4 regions of the Kluyvera sp. CHPC 1.2972 genome follow, and region 2 is predicted to be linked to each of the others. Evidence: predicted binding sites of a transcription regulator. Region 2 holds the regulator's gene; each other region holds the start of a gene.
The links. The regulator CRP, encoded in region 2, controls carbon source genes, mostly activating them, when cyclic AMP is high. The targets are predictions, from matches to a motif close to ATGTGANNNNNNTCACAT.
Positions count from the first base shown of each region.

Region 1: a site for CRP is predicted at 1,801-1,818, ahead of udp (uridine phosphorylase). Genes of this name have one in related genera too.
Region 3: a site for CRP is predicted at 1,913-1,930, ahead of msrB (peptide-methionine (R)-S-oxide reductase MsrB). Genes of this name have one in related genera too.
Region 4: a site for CRP is predicted at 1,391-1,408, ahead of uxuA (mannonate dehydratase). Genes of this name have one in related genera too.

Region 1 is NZ_JAPKIB010000017.1:17,430-20,562, reverse strand. Features, by position in the region: gene metE (5-methyltetrahydropteroyltriglutamate--homocysteine S-methyltransferase) at 1-846, shown strand, start outside; gene V6944_RS19755 (dienelactone hydrolase family protein) at 893-1,705, opposite strand; gene udp (uridine phosphorylase) at 1,943-2,704, shown strand; gene rmuC (DNA recombination protein RmuC) at 2,847-3,133, shown strand, end outside.
Region 2 is NZ_JAPKIB010000002.1:458,648-461,780, reverse strand. Features, by position in the region: gene V6944_RS05615 (phosphoribulokinase) at 1-422, shown strand, start outside; gene V6944_RS05610 (OsmC family protein) at 519-923, opposite strand; gene crp (cAMP-activated global transcriptional regulator CRP) at 1,228-1,860, shown strand; gene V6944_RS05600 (YccS/YhfK family putative transporter) at 1,915-3,133, shown strand, end outside.
Region 3 is NZ_JAPKIB010000003.1:269,478-272,610, forward strand. Features, by position in the region: gene V6944_RS07295 (sigma-54-dependent Fis family transcriptional regulator) at 1-1,066, shown strand, start outside; gene V6944_RS07300 (YeaC family protein) at 1,063-1,341, opposite strand; gene msrB (peptide-methionine (R)-S-oxide reductase MsrB) at 1,384-1,797, opposite strand; gene gapA (glyceraldehyde-3-phosphate dehydrogenase) at 2,137-3,132, shown strand.
Region 4 is NZ_JAPKIB010000001.1:521,107-524,239, forward strand. Features, by position in the region: gene uxuA (mannonate dehydratase) at 104-1,294, opposite strand; gene V6944_RS02560 (mannitol dehydrogenase family protein) at 1,500-2,966, shown strand; gene V6944_RS02565 (CobW family GTP-binding protein) at 3,091-3,133, shown strand, end outside.

The sequences.
Region 1 (3,133 bases), on a different contig from region 2:
GAGCGTCTGGGGCTCGATGTGCTGGTGCACGGTGAAGCCGAGCGTAATGACATGGTGGAATATTTTGGTGAGCATCTCGACGGCTTCGTCTTTACCCAGAACGGCTGGGTGCAGAGCTACGGTTCTCGCTGCGTGAAACCGCCGGTCGTCATTGGCGACGTGAGCCGCCCGGAAGCGATCACCGTGGAATGGGCGAAGTATGCCCAGTCTCTGACCGACAAACCGGTGAAAGGGATGCTGACCGGTCCGGTGACGATTCTTTGCTGGTCCTTCCCGCGTGAAGATGTGACCCGTGAAACCATCGCTAAGCAGATTGCGCTGGCGCTGCGTGATGAAGTGGCGGATCTGGAAGCCGCCGGTATTGGCATCATCCAGATCGATGAACCGGCACTGCGTGAAGGTCTGCCGCTGCGCCGCAGCGATTGGGCCGCCTACCTGGAGTGGGGCGTGGAAGCCTTCCGTATTAACGCCGCGGTGGCGCAGGATGATACCCAAATCCACACCCACATGTGTTACTGCGAGTTCAACGACATCATGGATTCCATTGCGGCACTGGATGCGGATGTGATCACTATCGAAACCTCCCGTTCCGATATGGAGCTGCTGGAGTCATTCGAAGAGTTCGACTACCCGAATGAGATCGGGCCGGGCGTCTATGACATTCACTCGCCGAACGTACCAAGCGTGGAGTGGATTGAAGCCCTGCTGAAGAAAGCCGAGCAGCGCATTCCGGCAGAGCGCCTGTGGGTTAACCCGGATTGCGGTCTGAAAACACGTGGCTGGCCAGAAACCCGCGCGGCGTTGGCGAACATGGTCAAAGCGGCGCAGAACCTGCGTCAGGCTTAAAAAATCAAACGGAGGCTAATGCCTCCGTTTTTCTTTACTAAGGGAATTAGCCTTTTTTCCCGCCGTACTGCGCAAACCACGCCAGCATACGCTGCCAGCCATCTTTCGCTGACTCTTCATGATAGCTCGGGCGGTAATCGGCGTTGAACGCATGCCCGGCTTCCGGGTAAACCACGATCTCGGTATTCGCATTGGCCGCTCGCAGCGCGTGGCGCATGGTGTCAACCGACTCCAGCGGAATCCCCGTATCCTGGCCACCGTACAGTCCCAGCACCGGGGCGCTAAGATCGACCGCGATGTCGACCGGATTTTTCGGCATCTTCAGCGTCTTGTCACCCACCAGACGGCCATACCAGGCAACGGCGGCTTTGAGCTGCGGGTTATGCGCGGCGTACAGCCACGTAATACGGCCGCCCCAGCAAAAGCCTGTCATCAATAAGCGGCTGGCGTCGCCGCCGTTACGAGCCGCCCAGTTGGCGACGTGATCGAGGTCGGCTAGCACCTGAGCGTCGGGGACTTTGGACACCAGGCCGCTAAACAGCGAGGGGACATCGTCATAATCGTTCGGATCGCCCTGACGGAAGTAGAGCTCTGGTGCGACCGCCAGATAGCCCTCTAACGCCAGACGACGACAAATATCGCGGATGTGTTCGTGGACACCAAAAATCTCCTGCACTACGATGATTACCGGCAGCGGCGCATCGCTATGCTTAGGGCGAGCGTAGTACGCTGGCAGCGTATCACCCTGTGAAGGGATAGAGGTTTCTCCCGCTGAGATAGCCTCCTCGGGCGTATGAACAGTGGTTGAGGCGTGAGGTGAAGCCGCAGGGGCAAATCCAGGTTGTCTGTTGGTTGTCATGGCATTCTCCGTACCCTTTTAATGAACTCATAGCCAAATCACATTGCCTGAATGCGGCGTATTTTTGGTCAGCAGGGAGTAACAATAACTTGTTAATGTGATGTGAATCACTAATTGCGTGGAATTTAATGTAATATTTTTAATTCTTAGTGATTGTGGTCACGAAAAGATGTTGTGGTCTTCTATAAAGTACATTTTTGCTTCTTCTGACAAAACTGAACCACAGAGGAGTTCTTTATGTCCAAGTCTGATGTTTTTCATCTCGGCCTCACCAAAAGCGACCTTCAAGGGGCTACACTCGCTATCGTCCCAGGTGACCCGGAACGTGTGGAAAAGATCGCCGCGCTGATGGAAAAGCCGGTAAAACTGGCATCTCACCGTGAATTTACCTCCTGGCGTGCCGAACTTGATGGCAAGTCAGTGATCGTTTGCTCTACCGGTATCGGTGGTCCATCCACCTCTATCGCCGTGGAAGAACTGGCCCAGTTGGGTATCCGCACCTTCCTGCGCGTAGGCACCACCGGCGCCATTCAGCCGCATATCAATGTCGGTGACGTTCTGGTGACCACCGCATCCGTCCGTCTGGATGGGGCGAGCCTGCACTTTGCGCCGATGGAATACCCGGCAGTCGCTGACTTCGCGTGTACGACTGCGCTGGTTGAAGCGGCGAAAGCCGTAGGTGCGACCACACACATCGGCGTGACGGCGTCCTCTGATACCTTCTATCCGGGTCAGGAACGCTATGACACCTTCTCTGGCCGCGTAGTGAGAAACTTCAAAGGCTCCATGGAAGAGTGGCAGTCAATGGGCGTGATGAACTACGAGATGGAATCCGCGACGCTGCTGACCATGTGCTCAAGCCAGGGTCTGCGTGCGGGGATGGTAGCAGGCGTTATCGTTAACCGTACCCAGCAGGAAATCCCGAACGCTGAGACGATGAAGCAGACGGAAAGCCACGCGGTGAAAATCGTGGTGGAAGCAGCACGCCGCCTGCTGTAGTTCGCTCACCCGCTCTGTAAAAGGCCGACTTGTTCGGCCTTTTTCTTTTTGCGTGGAGGCTCGCAGGAAACTGCTTTAAAACTGGACGTTTATACAGCACAATTCTATTTTGTGCAGATAACCGGTTTATGCAGGGGGCGTTGTGGATATTGCCGTGGTGATTTATGCGCTGGTCGCGCTGGCGGGCATCGTGATTGGCTGGCTGGCGGCGAGCTATCGCGTGGCGCAGCAGCGGGCTGAACAGCTGGCTGAAGAGCGCGACGTGTACGGTGAGCTGAGTGCGGCAAAACAGCAGATTGCCCAGAACGCCCACTGGCGGGAAGAGTGCGAGCTGCTCAATAACGAGTTGCGTAACCTGCGGGAAATAAACGCCTCGCTGGAGGTCGACCTGCGGGAAGTCACCACGCTGCTGGAGACCACTCGTCAGCA
Region 2 (3,133 bases):
ATCTGTTGGTCGGCGTGGTACCGATTGTTAACCTGGAGTGGATTCAGAAGATGATCCGCGACACCAGCGAGCGCGGTCACTCCCGCGAAGCGGTGATGGATTCGGTGGTACGGTCGATGGAAGACTACATCAACTTCATTACCCCGCAGTTCTCCCGCACCCATATCAACTTCCAGCGCGTGCCGACGGTCGACACTTCGAACCCGTTTGCGGCAAAAAGCATTCCGTCGCTGGACGAGAGTTTCGTGGTGATTCACTTCCGTAATCTCGACCACATCGACTACCCGTGGCTACTGGCCATGTTGCAGGGTTCATTTATCTCGCATATGAATACGCTGGTCGTTCCCGGCGGGAAGATGGGGCTGGCAATGGAATTAATCATGACGCCGCTGGTGCAGCGGCTGATGGAAGGCAGGAACTAGCATCAAGACCAGGTAGCCCGGACGAGGTGCGCAAGCACCGACGCCGGGAATGGCCCCGGCGTCACTGCGTTCGGCCGGGCTACGTCTGGCATGTAATCAGCCTTCGATCACTTCGTAAGAGTGGGTGATGTTCACCGCTTTTTCGAGCATCAGCGCAACCGAGCAGTATTTCTCAGCAGACAGATCCACCGCGCGTGATACCGCCGCATCCTTCAGATCTTTACCGGTGACGATAAAGTGCAGATTGATGTGCGTAAACAGACGCGGGGCTTCTTCACGACGCTCGGAGGTGAGCTTCACTTCGCAGTCGGTCACGTCATTGCGACCTTTTTGCAGGATGGAGACCACGTCAATCGCGCTGCAACCGCCGGCGGCCATCAGCACCACTTCCATCGGGCTTGGCGCTTTATCGCCAGAGTTACCGTCCATCAAAATTTGGTGGCCTGAAGCTGACTCACCGAGGAAGGTTAACCCCTCAACCCATTTCACACGCGCTTGCATAATATTTAACTCCCAGGTTGCAATTTTCTTCTCAGATTACGCGCACATAACAATTCTCGCAATGGAAGGCGATCGACGTCATGCTGAAGCGAGACACCAGGAGACACACGGCAAAAGCTATGCTAAAACAGTCAGGATGCTACGGTAATACATAAACGTACTGCATGTATGCAGAGGACATCACATTACAGGCTGCGACCCTATTCGACAGCCGACTTCCCAGGTAACGGGAAGGATACTATTGCAACCAGTGGCTGCAATGTTTTTGCCGCTGGGAAGAGCTTATAACAGAGGATAACCGCGCATGGTGCTTGGCAAACCGCAAACAGACCCTACTCTCGAATGGTTCTTGTCTCATTGCCATATTCATAAGTACCCATCGAAGAGCACGCTGATTCACCAGGGTGAAAAAGCAGAGACGCTGTATTACATCGTAAAAGGCTCCGTGGCTGTACTCATCAAGGACGAAGAAGGCAAAGAGATGATCCTCTCTTACCTCAACCAGGGCGATTTTATCGGCGAGCTGGGTCTGTTCGAAGAAGGCCAGGAACGCAGCGCATGGGTACGAGCAAAAACCGCTTGTGAAGTTGCTGAAATCTCTTATAAAAAATTCCGTCAGCTGATCCAGGTTAACCCGGACATTCTGATGCGTCTCTCTTCTCAGATGGCGCGTCGTCTGCAGGTCACTTCCGAAAAAGTCGGTAACCTGGCCTTCCTGGACGTTACCGGTCGTATCGCACAGACCCTGCTGAACCTGGCGAAACAGCCTGATGCTATGACCCACCCAGACGGTATGCAGATTAAAATCACCCGTCAGGAAATCGGTCAGATCGTTGGCTGCTCCCGTGAAACCGTGGGCCGTATTCTGAAAATGCTGGAAGATCAGAACCTGATCTCCGCGCACGGCAAAACCATTGTCGTTTACGGTACCCGCTAATCCGGCCCAAAATGGCGTATTGTGAAAGCAATACGCCATTTTTGTTTTCCCCCTATGTGGCGCAGGCTGATTTACCACCCGGAAGTCAACTATGCACTGCGGCAAACGCTGGTGTTATGCCTGCCGGTTGCCATTGGGCTGCTTCTCGGCCACCTCCAGCAAGGTCTGCTGTTCTCCTTAGTGCCCGCCTGCTGCAATATCGCTGGCCTCGACACGCCGCATAAACGCTTTTTTAAGCGCCTGATTATTGGCGGCTGCCTGTTTGCTGGCTGTAGCCTTGCCGTACAGCTGCTGCTGGAACACGACATTCCCCTACCGTTGATCCTCACCGGGCTGGCGCTGCTGCTGGGCGTCACGGCGGAAATCAGCGCGCTGCACGGGCGGCTGCTGCCCGCCTCGCTGATTGCTTCCATCTTTACCCTAAGCCTGGCGGGAAACATGCCTATATGGGAGCCATTGCTGCTCTACGCGCTGGGCACGCTGTGGTACGGGCTGTTTAACTGGTGGTGGTTCTGGATGTGGCGCGAACAGCCGCTGCGGGAATCGCTGAGCCTGCTCTACCGCCAGCTTGCCGAATACTGCGAGGCCAAATATAGCCTGCTGACCCAGCACACCGATCCGAGCACCGCGCTGCCGCCGCTACTCACTCGCCAGCAGAAAGTGGTGGATCTGATTTCCCAATGCTACCAGCAGTTGCACATGCTTGCGGCTAACCAGCATAACGATTACAAGCGCCTGCTGCGTGCTTTCCAGGTGGGGCTCGATTTACAGGAGCATATCTCCGTCAGCCTGCACCAACCGGAAGAGGTACAAAAGCTGGTTGAACGCAGCCACGCCGAAGCGGTGATCCGCTGGAACGCCCAAACCGTCGCGGCACGCCTGAGGGTACTGGCGGACGACATTCTCTATCATCGCTACCCGACCCGCTTCAATATGGATAAGCAGATCGGCGCGCTGGAAAAAATTGCCGACCAGCATCCGGATAACCCGGTCGGCCAGTTCTGCGCCTGGCATTTCAGCCGCATTGCCCGTGTGCTGCGCTCTCAGCGTCCGCTCTATCCGCGTGACCTGATGGCCGATAAACAGCGCCGCCTGCCGCTGTTCGCCGCGCTTAAAAACTACCTGTCGCTGAAATCCCCGGCTCTGCGCAATGCCGCCCGGCTCAGCGTGATGCTCAGCATCGCCAGCCTGATGGGCGCCGCACTGCACCTACCGAAGCCTTACTGGATCCTGATGACGGTGCTGCTGGTCACGCAGAACGGCTACGGCGCGA
Region 3 (3,133 bases), on a different contig from region 2:
TCGTATGCTGCGGGCGATGATCCAGGCCGCCATGAGCCAAAGTGACAATAACCAGAGCCAGGCGGCCTCGCTGCTCGGCATGAGCCGCCACACGCTGCGCACGCAGCTGGCGCATCTGGGAGTGATTAAGCAACGGCGTAAACCCGGCGATCGCCTGCCGCCTGCACCGCGCGAACGCGAGTTGCGCATTGGCTACCAGCGCTTTGGTAATCTTGGCGTGCTGAAGGCACGTCAGCTACTGGAACAGTCGTTCGCTGATTTAGGGGTGAACGTGCTGTGGAGCGAATATCCTGCGGGCCCGCAGCTACTGCAAGCGCTGGGTAATGATGAGATAGATTTTGGTACCACTGGCGAAGCGCCACCAATTTTCGCGCAGGCGAAGGACAATGCGCTGCTGTACGTCGCCTGGGAGCCTCCTGCCCCACGCAGCGTCGCGATGGTGGTGCCGCATGACAGCGATATCCGCACGCCGGAGCAACTCAAGGGCAAACGCGTTGCGCTGAACAAAGGTTCCAATGTGCACTGGCTACTGGTACAGATTCTGGAAGAGGCCGGGCTGGGGCTGGACGACGTGAAAGTAGTCTACGCGCCGCCAAAGTATCCGTTAACCGCCAGCGACTACCTGGCGGCAGACGCGTGGATGATGTGGGACCCGGTGCTGAGCGCGGCGGAACGCAGCGGCACGCTACGGGTGCTGGCGACCGGCGAAGGACGGGTCAATAACCATCAGTTTTATATCACCCGCCGTCAGTACGCGCAGCATAACGAAGAGATCATCACCGGGATCGTGGCGGCGCTGGTGAAAACCGGCAGGTTTATCGACCGCCATCGTCATGAGGCGGCTCAGTTGCTGGCAACTGAATTAGGGCTGGACACTGGAGCGCTGGCCTGCGCGCTGGCGCGACGCAGTCATCAGACCCGCGAGATGGATATGCAAGCAATACGCGCACAGCAGACCATCGCCGACCGCTTCTACGCGCTGGGCCTGCTGAACAGGCCCGTGGCGGTCAGAGAGGCGCTTTGGTATGCCAAAGCGCGATTGATTGAGCCGTGGGCAGCGGCTTAGTGCTGTTTGAAGGTGGCGATGGGCTTCGGCGCAATGCCGAAGTCCTCCTTCAACTGTTGCTTACTCTTCATCACCATCTGGCCCTGGGTATCGATGGTCATATGCTGCGCGTCTTGGTTGTTGCGCGACTGCCAGAGCATCACCAGTTGTAAACAGTTCTCTTTCTGTTCAGCGGTTAACGCTACGCCGTCAGGCCATTTTCCCAGCTCCACCGCAGTGGCGAGACGCTGGTAAATTTCCGGCGTCATCGTCTCGATCATCTGCTCAATACTCATGCCCCGCTCCTTTTTTCAGGAATAATTTGCTGAATCGTTTCTTCAACCCTTAGTGGCATCGCCGTTTTCGTCATCCGTGAAGCTCAGCGACGCCGAGTTGACGCAAAAACGTTCACCGGTTGGCTGTGGACCGTCAGGGAAAACGTGCCCAAGGTGTGCATCGCAATTTCCACATCGGATTTCAGTACGTTGCATGCCGTGGGAGTAATCATTGAGATAGCGAATGGCCGTATCGCTCACCGGCTCATAAAAACTCGGCCAGCCGCATCCGGAATCAAACTTGCTTTGGGAATGAAATAACGGTGCGTCACACACCAGGCAGTGGTAAATCCCATCACGCTTGTTATGCAGTAAACGCCCGGTAAACGGCGGTTCTGTGCCATGTTTCTGGGTGACATAGAACTGCATTTCACTGAGGGTATTTTTCAGTTCTTCTGGGGTGGGTTTCTTCACCATTTTGCTCACATCTCACTATGAAAAATACATTCGCCAGACGATTCTAACAAAACATTAACAATGAAGCCTGAACTTTTGTTCTAAACTTAATCGGCGTGAAAAGGCAGCCGGGTAATTGTGACCTGAATCACATTTTTATCTTCTGCGCCCTTTAAAATCCCCGGCGCCGCCCTCATGTGGTTTCAAGCTCATAGGAAGAGTGAGACACGTCAGTCGACCAAAGCTTAGGCAGAGGATTGATTTGTCGCAATGATTGACACGATTCCGCTTGACGCTGCGTAAGGTTTTTGTAATTTTACAGGCAACCTTTTATTCACTAACAAATAGCTGGTGGAATATATGACTATCAAAGTAGGTATCAACGGTTTTGGCCGTATCGGTCGCATTGTTTTCCGTGCTGCTCAGGAACGTTCTGACATCGAGATCGTTGCAATCAACGATCTGTTAGACGCAGACTACATGGCTTACATGCTGAAATATGACTCCACTCACGGCCGTTTCAACGGTACCGTTGAAGTGAAAGACGGTCATCTGATCGTTAACGGTAAAAAAATCCGTGTTACCGCTGAGCGTGATCCGGCTAACCTGAAGTGGAACGAAGCAGGCGTTGACGTTGTTGCTGAAGCAACTGGTCTGTTCCTGACTGACGAAACCGCTCGTAAGCACATTGCTGCTGGCGCGAAAAAAGTGGTTCTGACTGGTCCTTCCAAAGACAACACCCCTATGTTTGTTAAAGGCGCTAACTTTGACAAATACGAAGGTCAGGACATCGTTTCTAACGCATCCTGCACCACCAACTGCCTGGCACCGCTGGCTAAAGTTATCAACGACAACTTCGGCATCATCGAAGGTCTGATGACTACTGTTCACGCGACCACCGCTACTCAGAAAACCGTTGATGGCCCGTCTCACAAAGACTGGCGCGGCGGCCGCGGCGCAGCTCAGAACATCATCCCATCCTCTACCGGTGCTGCTAAAGCAGTAGGTAAAGTACTGCCAGAACTGAATGGCAAACTGACTGGTATGGCGTTCCGCGTTCCAACCCCTAACGTATCCGTAGTTGACCTGACCGTTCGTCTGGAAAAAGCTGCTTCTTATGAAGAAATTAAGAAAGCAATCAAAGCTGCTTCCGAAGGCGCAATGAAAGGCGTTCTGGGCTACACCGAAGACGACGTTGTATCTACTGATTTCAACGGTGAAGTTTGCACTTCCGTATTCGATGCTAAAGCGGGTATCGCTCTGAACGACAACTTCGTTAAACTGGTTTCCTGGTACGACAACGAAACTGGTTACTCTAACAAAGTACTGGACCTGATCGCTCACATCTCTAAATAAG
Region 4 (3,133 bases), on a different contig from region 2:
GAGCAACGCGACGCCGGGATTATACCTCGTCCGGGCTACGGAAATAGGCAAACAAAAAGGGCAGCCAAATGGCTGCCCTTTTTTATTTTGGGAAAATGACGACTTACAGCAGATCGCGGAACTTGGTCATTTTCAGCGCCAGCTCAACGCCGCGCACTTCCGCCAGGCCTTTCAGGCGACCAATCGCCGAGTAGCCAGGGTTGGTTTTCTTCTTCAGGTCATCCAGCATCTGGTGACCGTGGTCAGGACGCATTGGGATAGGACGCAGATCGCCCGCTTTCTTACGACGCTGCTCTTCGGTCAGAATCGCATCTACTACCGCAACCATGTTCACATCGCCCTGCAGGTGCGCTGCTTCGTGGAAGGTTTTCGGGTTCCCTTCACGGCAGGTAGAACGCAGGTGCGTGAAGTGGATACGGTCGCCAAAGGTCTCGATCATTTTCACCAGATCGTTATCCGCACGCACGCCGTAAGAACCGGTGCACATGGTGAAGCCGTTGTTGATGCTATCAACGGTCTCTTTCAGCCACTGCATATCTTCAATGGTAGAAACGATACGCGGCAGGCCGAGGATTGGACGCGGTGGATCGTCCGGGTGAACCGCCAGACGCACGCCGACTTCTTCCGCTACCGGCACGATAGCGCGCAGGAACACCGCCATGTTTTCACGCAGGTTTTCTTTGCTGATGTGGTCGTATTCCGCCAGACGTGCACGGAACTGGTCCAGGGTGTAACCCTCTTCCGCGCCCGGCAGGCCAGCAATGATGTTGCGGGTCAGTTTGGTGACTTCCGCTTCGGTCATTGCCTGGAAATATTCCTGCGCCTGACGCTGCTCTTCCGCGGTGTAATCCGCCTGCGCGCCTTCACGCTTCAGGATGTGCAGTTCAAACGCCGCAAAAGCGATCTGGTCAAAGCGCAGCGCTTTAGAGCCATCTTCCAGGGTGTACTCGAGGTCGGTACGCGTCCAGTCGAGGATCGGCATGAAGTTGTAGCAGACGGTGTCGATGCCACATTCAGCCAGGTTGCGGATGCTCTGCTGATAGTTGGCAATCCAGGTTTTGTACTCACCGGAGCCAGTCTTAATATCTTCGTGAACCGGGATACTCTCAACCACGGACCAGGTCAGACCTTTTTCAGCCAGCATCGCTTGACGCTGTTTAATTTCTTCAACCGGCCATACCTGACCGTTTGGAATGTGGTGCAATGCCGTTACGACGCCCGTCGCGCCAGCCTGACGCACATCATCAAGAGATACCGGATCGTTCGGGCCGTACCAACGCCAGGTTTGTTCCATTGCCTCACCCTCTAAAGTTGTTATACCAATAAAATCACCTTCAATGACGACTACCATACATGTTTATTCTGTAGCGTCAATAAATCCGCTGGGATTGATTGATCAAGCTCACATTAACGCGATAAATACGGCACACCAATTCAATTTGTTGTCATATAACTTTACACTGCACACGTTAATTAATCGTTAATCGGATGTGTGAACAATGAATACAATCGCCTCAAGCGCCCTTCCCGCCAGCGTCCAGCGCCCTCAATATGATAGACAACAGCTACGTTCGCGGATTGTGCACTTCGGTTTTGGTGCGTTTCACCGCGCCCATCAGGCGCTGTTAACCAACCGGGTATTGAACCAGCACGGCGGCGACTGGGGGATTTGTGAAATCAGCCTGTTTAGCGGCGACGTGCTGATGAGCCAGCTCCGTCAGCAGGATCATCTGTTCACCGTGATGGAGAAGAGCGCTGCGGGTAATCAGCCGATTATCATTGGTGCGGTCCACGAGTGTCTGAACGCAAAGCTTGATTCTCTGGCGGCGATTATCGAGAAATTCTGCGAGCCGCAGGTGGCGATTGTCTCTCTGACGATCACCGAAAAAGGCTACTGCATCGATCCGGCGACCGGACACCTCGATTTCACCCAGCCGCGGATCGTCCACGATCTTGAATCCCCCACGGAGCCACACTCTGCGCCTGGCATTCTGGTTGAAGCCCTGTCTCGCCGTCGCGATCGTGGTCTTCCGGCCTTCACCGTCCTCTCCTGCGATAACATTCCTGATAACGGCCATGTGGTTAAAAACGCGGTGCTGGACATGGCAACCCGTCGGGATCCAGAGCTGGCGAGCTGGATTGCGGAATACGTCAGCTTCCCCGGCACCATGGTCGACCGTATCGTCCCGGCCGCGACCGAAGCATCGCTGGCTGAAATCACCCAGGAGTTGGGTGTCGAAGATCCGTGCGCCATCAGCTGTGAACCGTTTATTCAGTGGGTCATTGAAGATAATTTCGTCGCCGGACGCCCTGATTGGGGCAGCGTAGGGGCGCAGATGGTCAGCGACGTCCTGCCGTGGGAAGAGATGAAGCTGCGTATGCTTAACGGCAGCCACTCGTTCCTTGCCTACCTCGGCTACCTTGCGGGCTATGCGCACATCAGCGACTGCATGCAGGATGAATCTTACCGCCGTGCGGCGCGTCATCTGATGATGGCCGAGCAGGCTCCCACACTGCGCATTACCGATGTAGACCTCGGCGCGTATGCCGATAGCCTGATCGCGCGCTTCAGCAACCCGGCGCTTCAGCACCGTACCTGGCAAATCGCGATGGACGGCAGCCAGAAGCTGCCGCAGCGTCTGCTGGACGGCATTCGTATTCATCTCCAGAACGGCAGCCGTTGGCCGCTACTGGCGCTGGCCGTCGCCGGGTGGATGCGTTACGTGAGCGGCGTGGACGATGCCGGGCAGCCGATTGATGTCCGTGACCCGCTGGCGGAGAAAATTCGCAACATCGTGGCGAACAGCAGCAACGAGAACCGGGTCGCTGCGCTGCTCACGCTGCAGGAAATTTTCGGCAGCGACCTGCCAGCCAACCCGCAGTTTGTTCAGGCTATCGAGCAAGCCTGGCAACATCTGGTGCAACAAGGCGCACGCCAGGCGGTGTTGACCGCGCTCAATAGTTAACATTTTCTGCTATTTCGCGGGCTAATATTAGATTAGCCCGCCTTAACACTTCTCTTTTCGACGTCGCTTCGCCAGGATAAAGTGATCCAGATAACACTATCACTATGTCCAGTGCGGAGTTTTCGTGACTAAAACCAATCTGATCACCGGCTTTCTCGGCAGCGGGA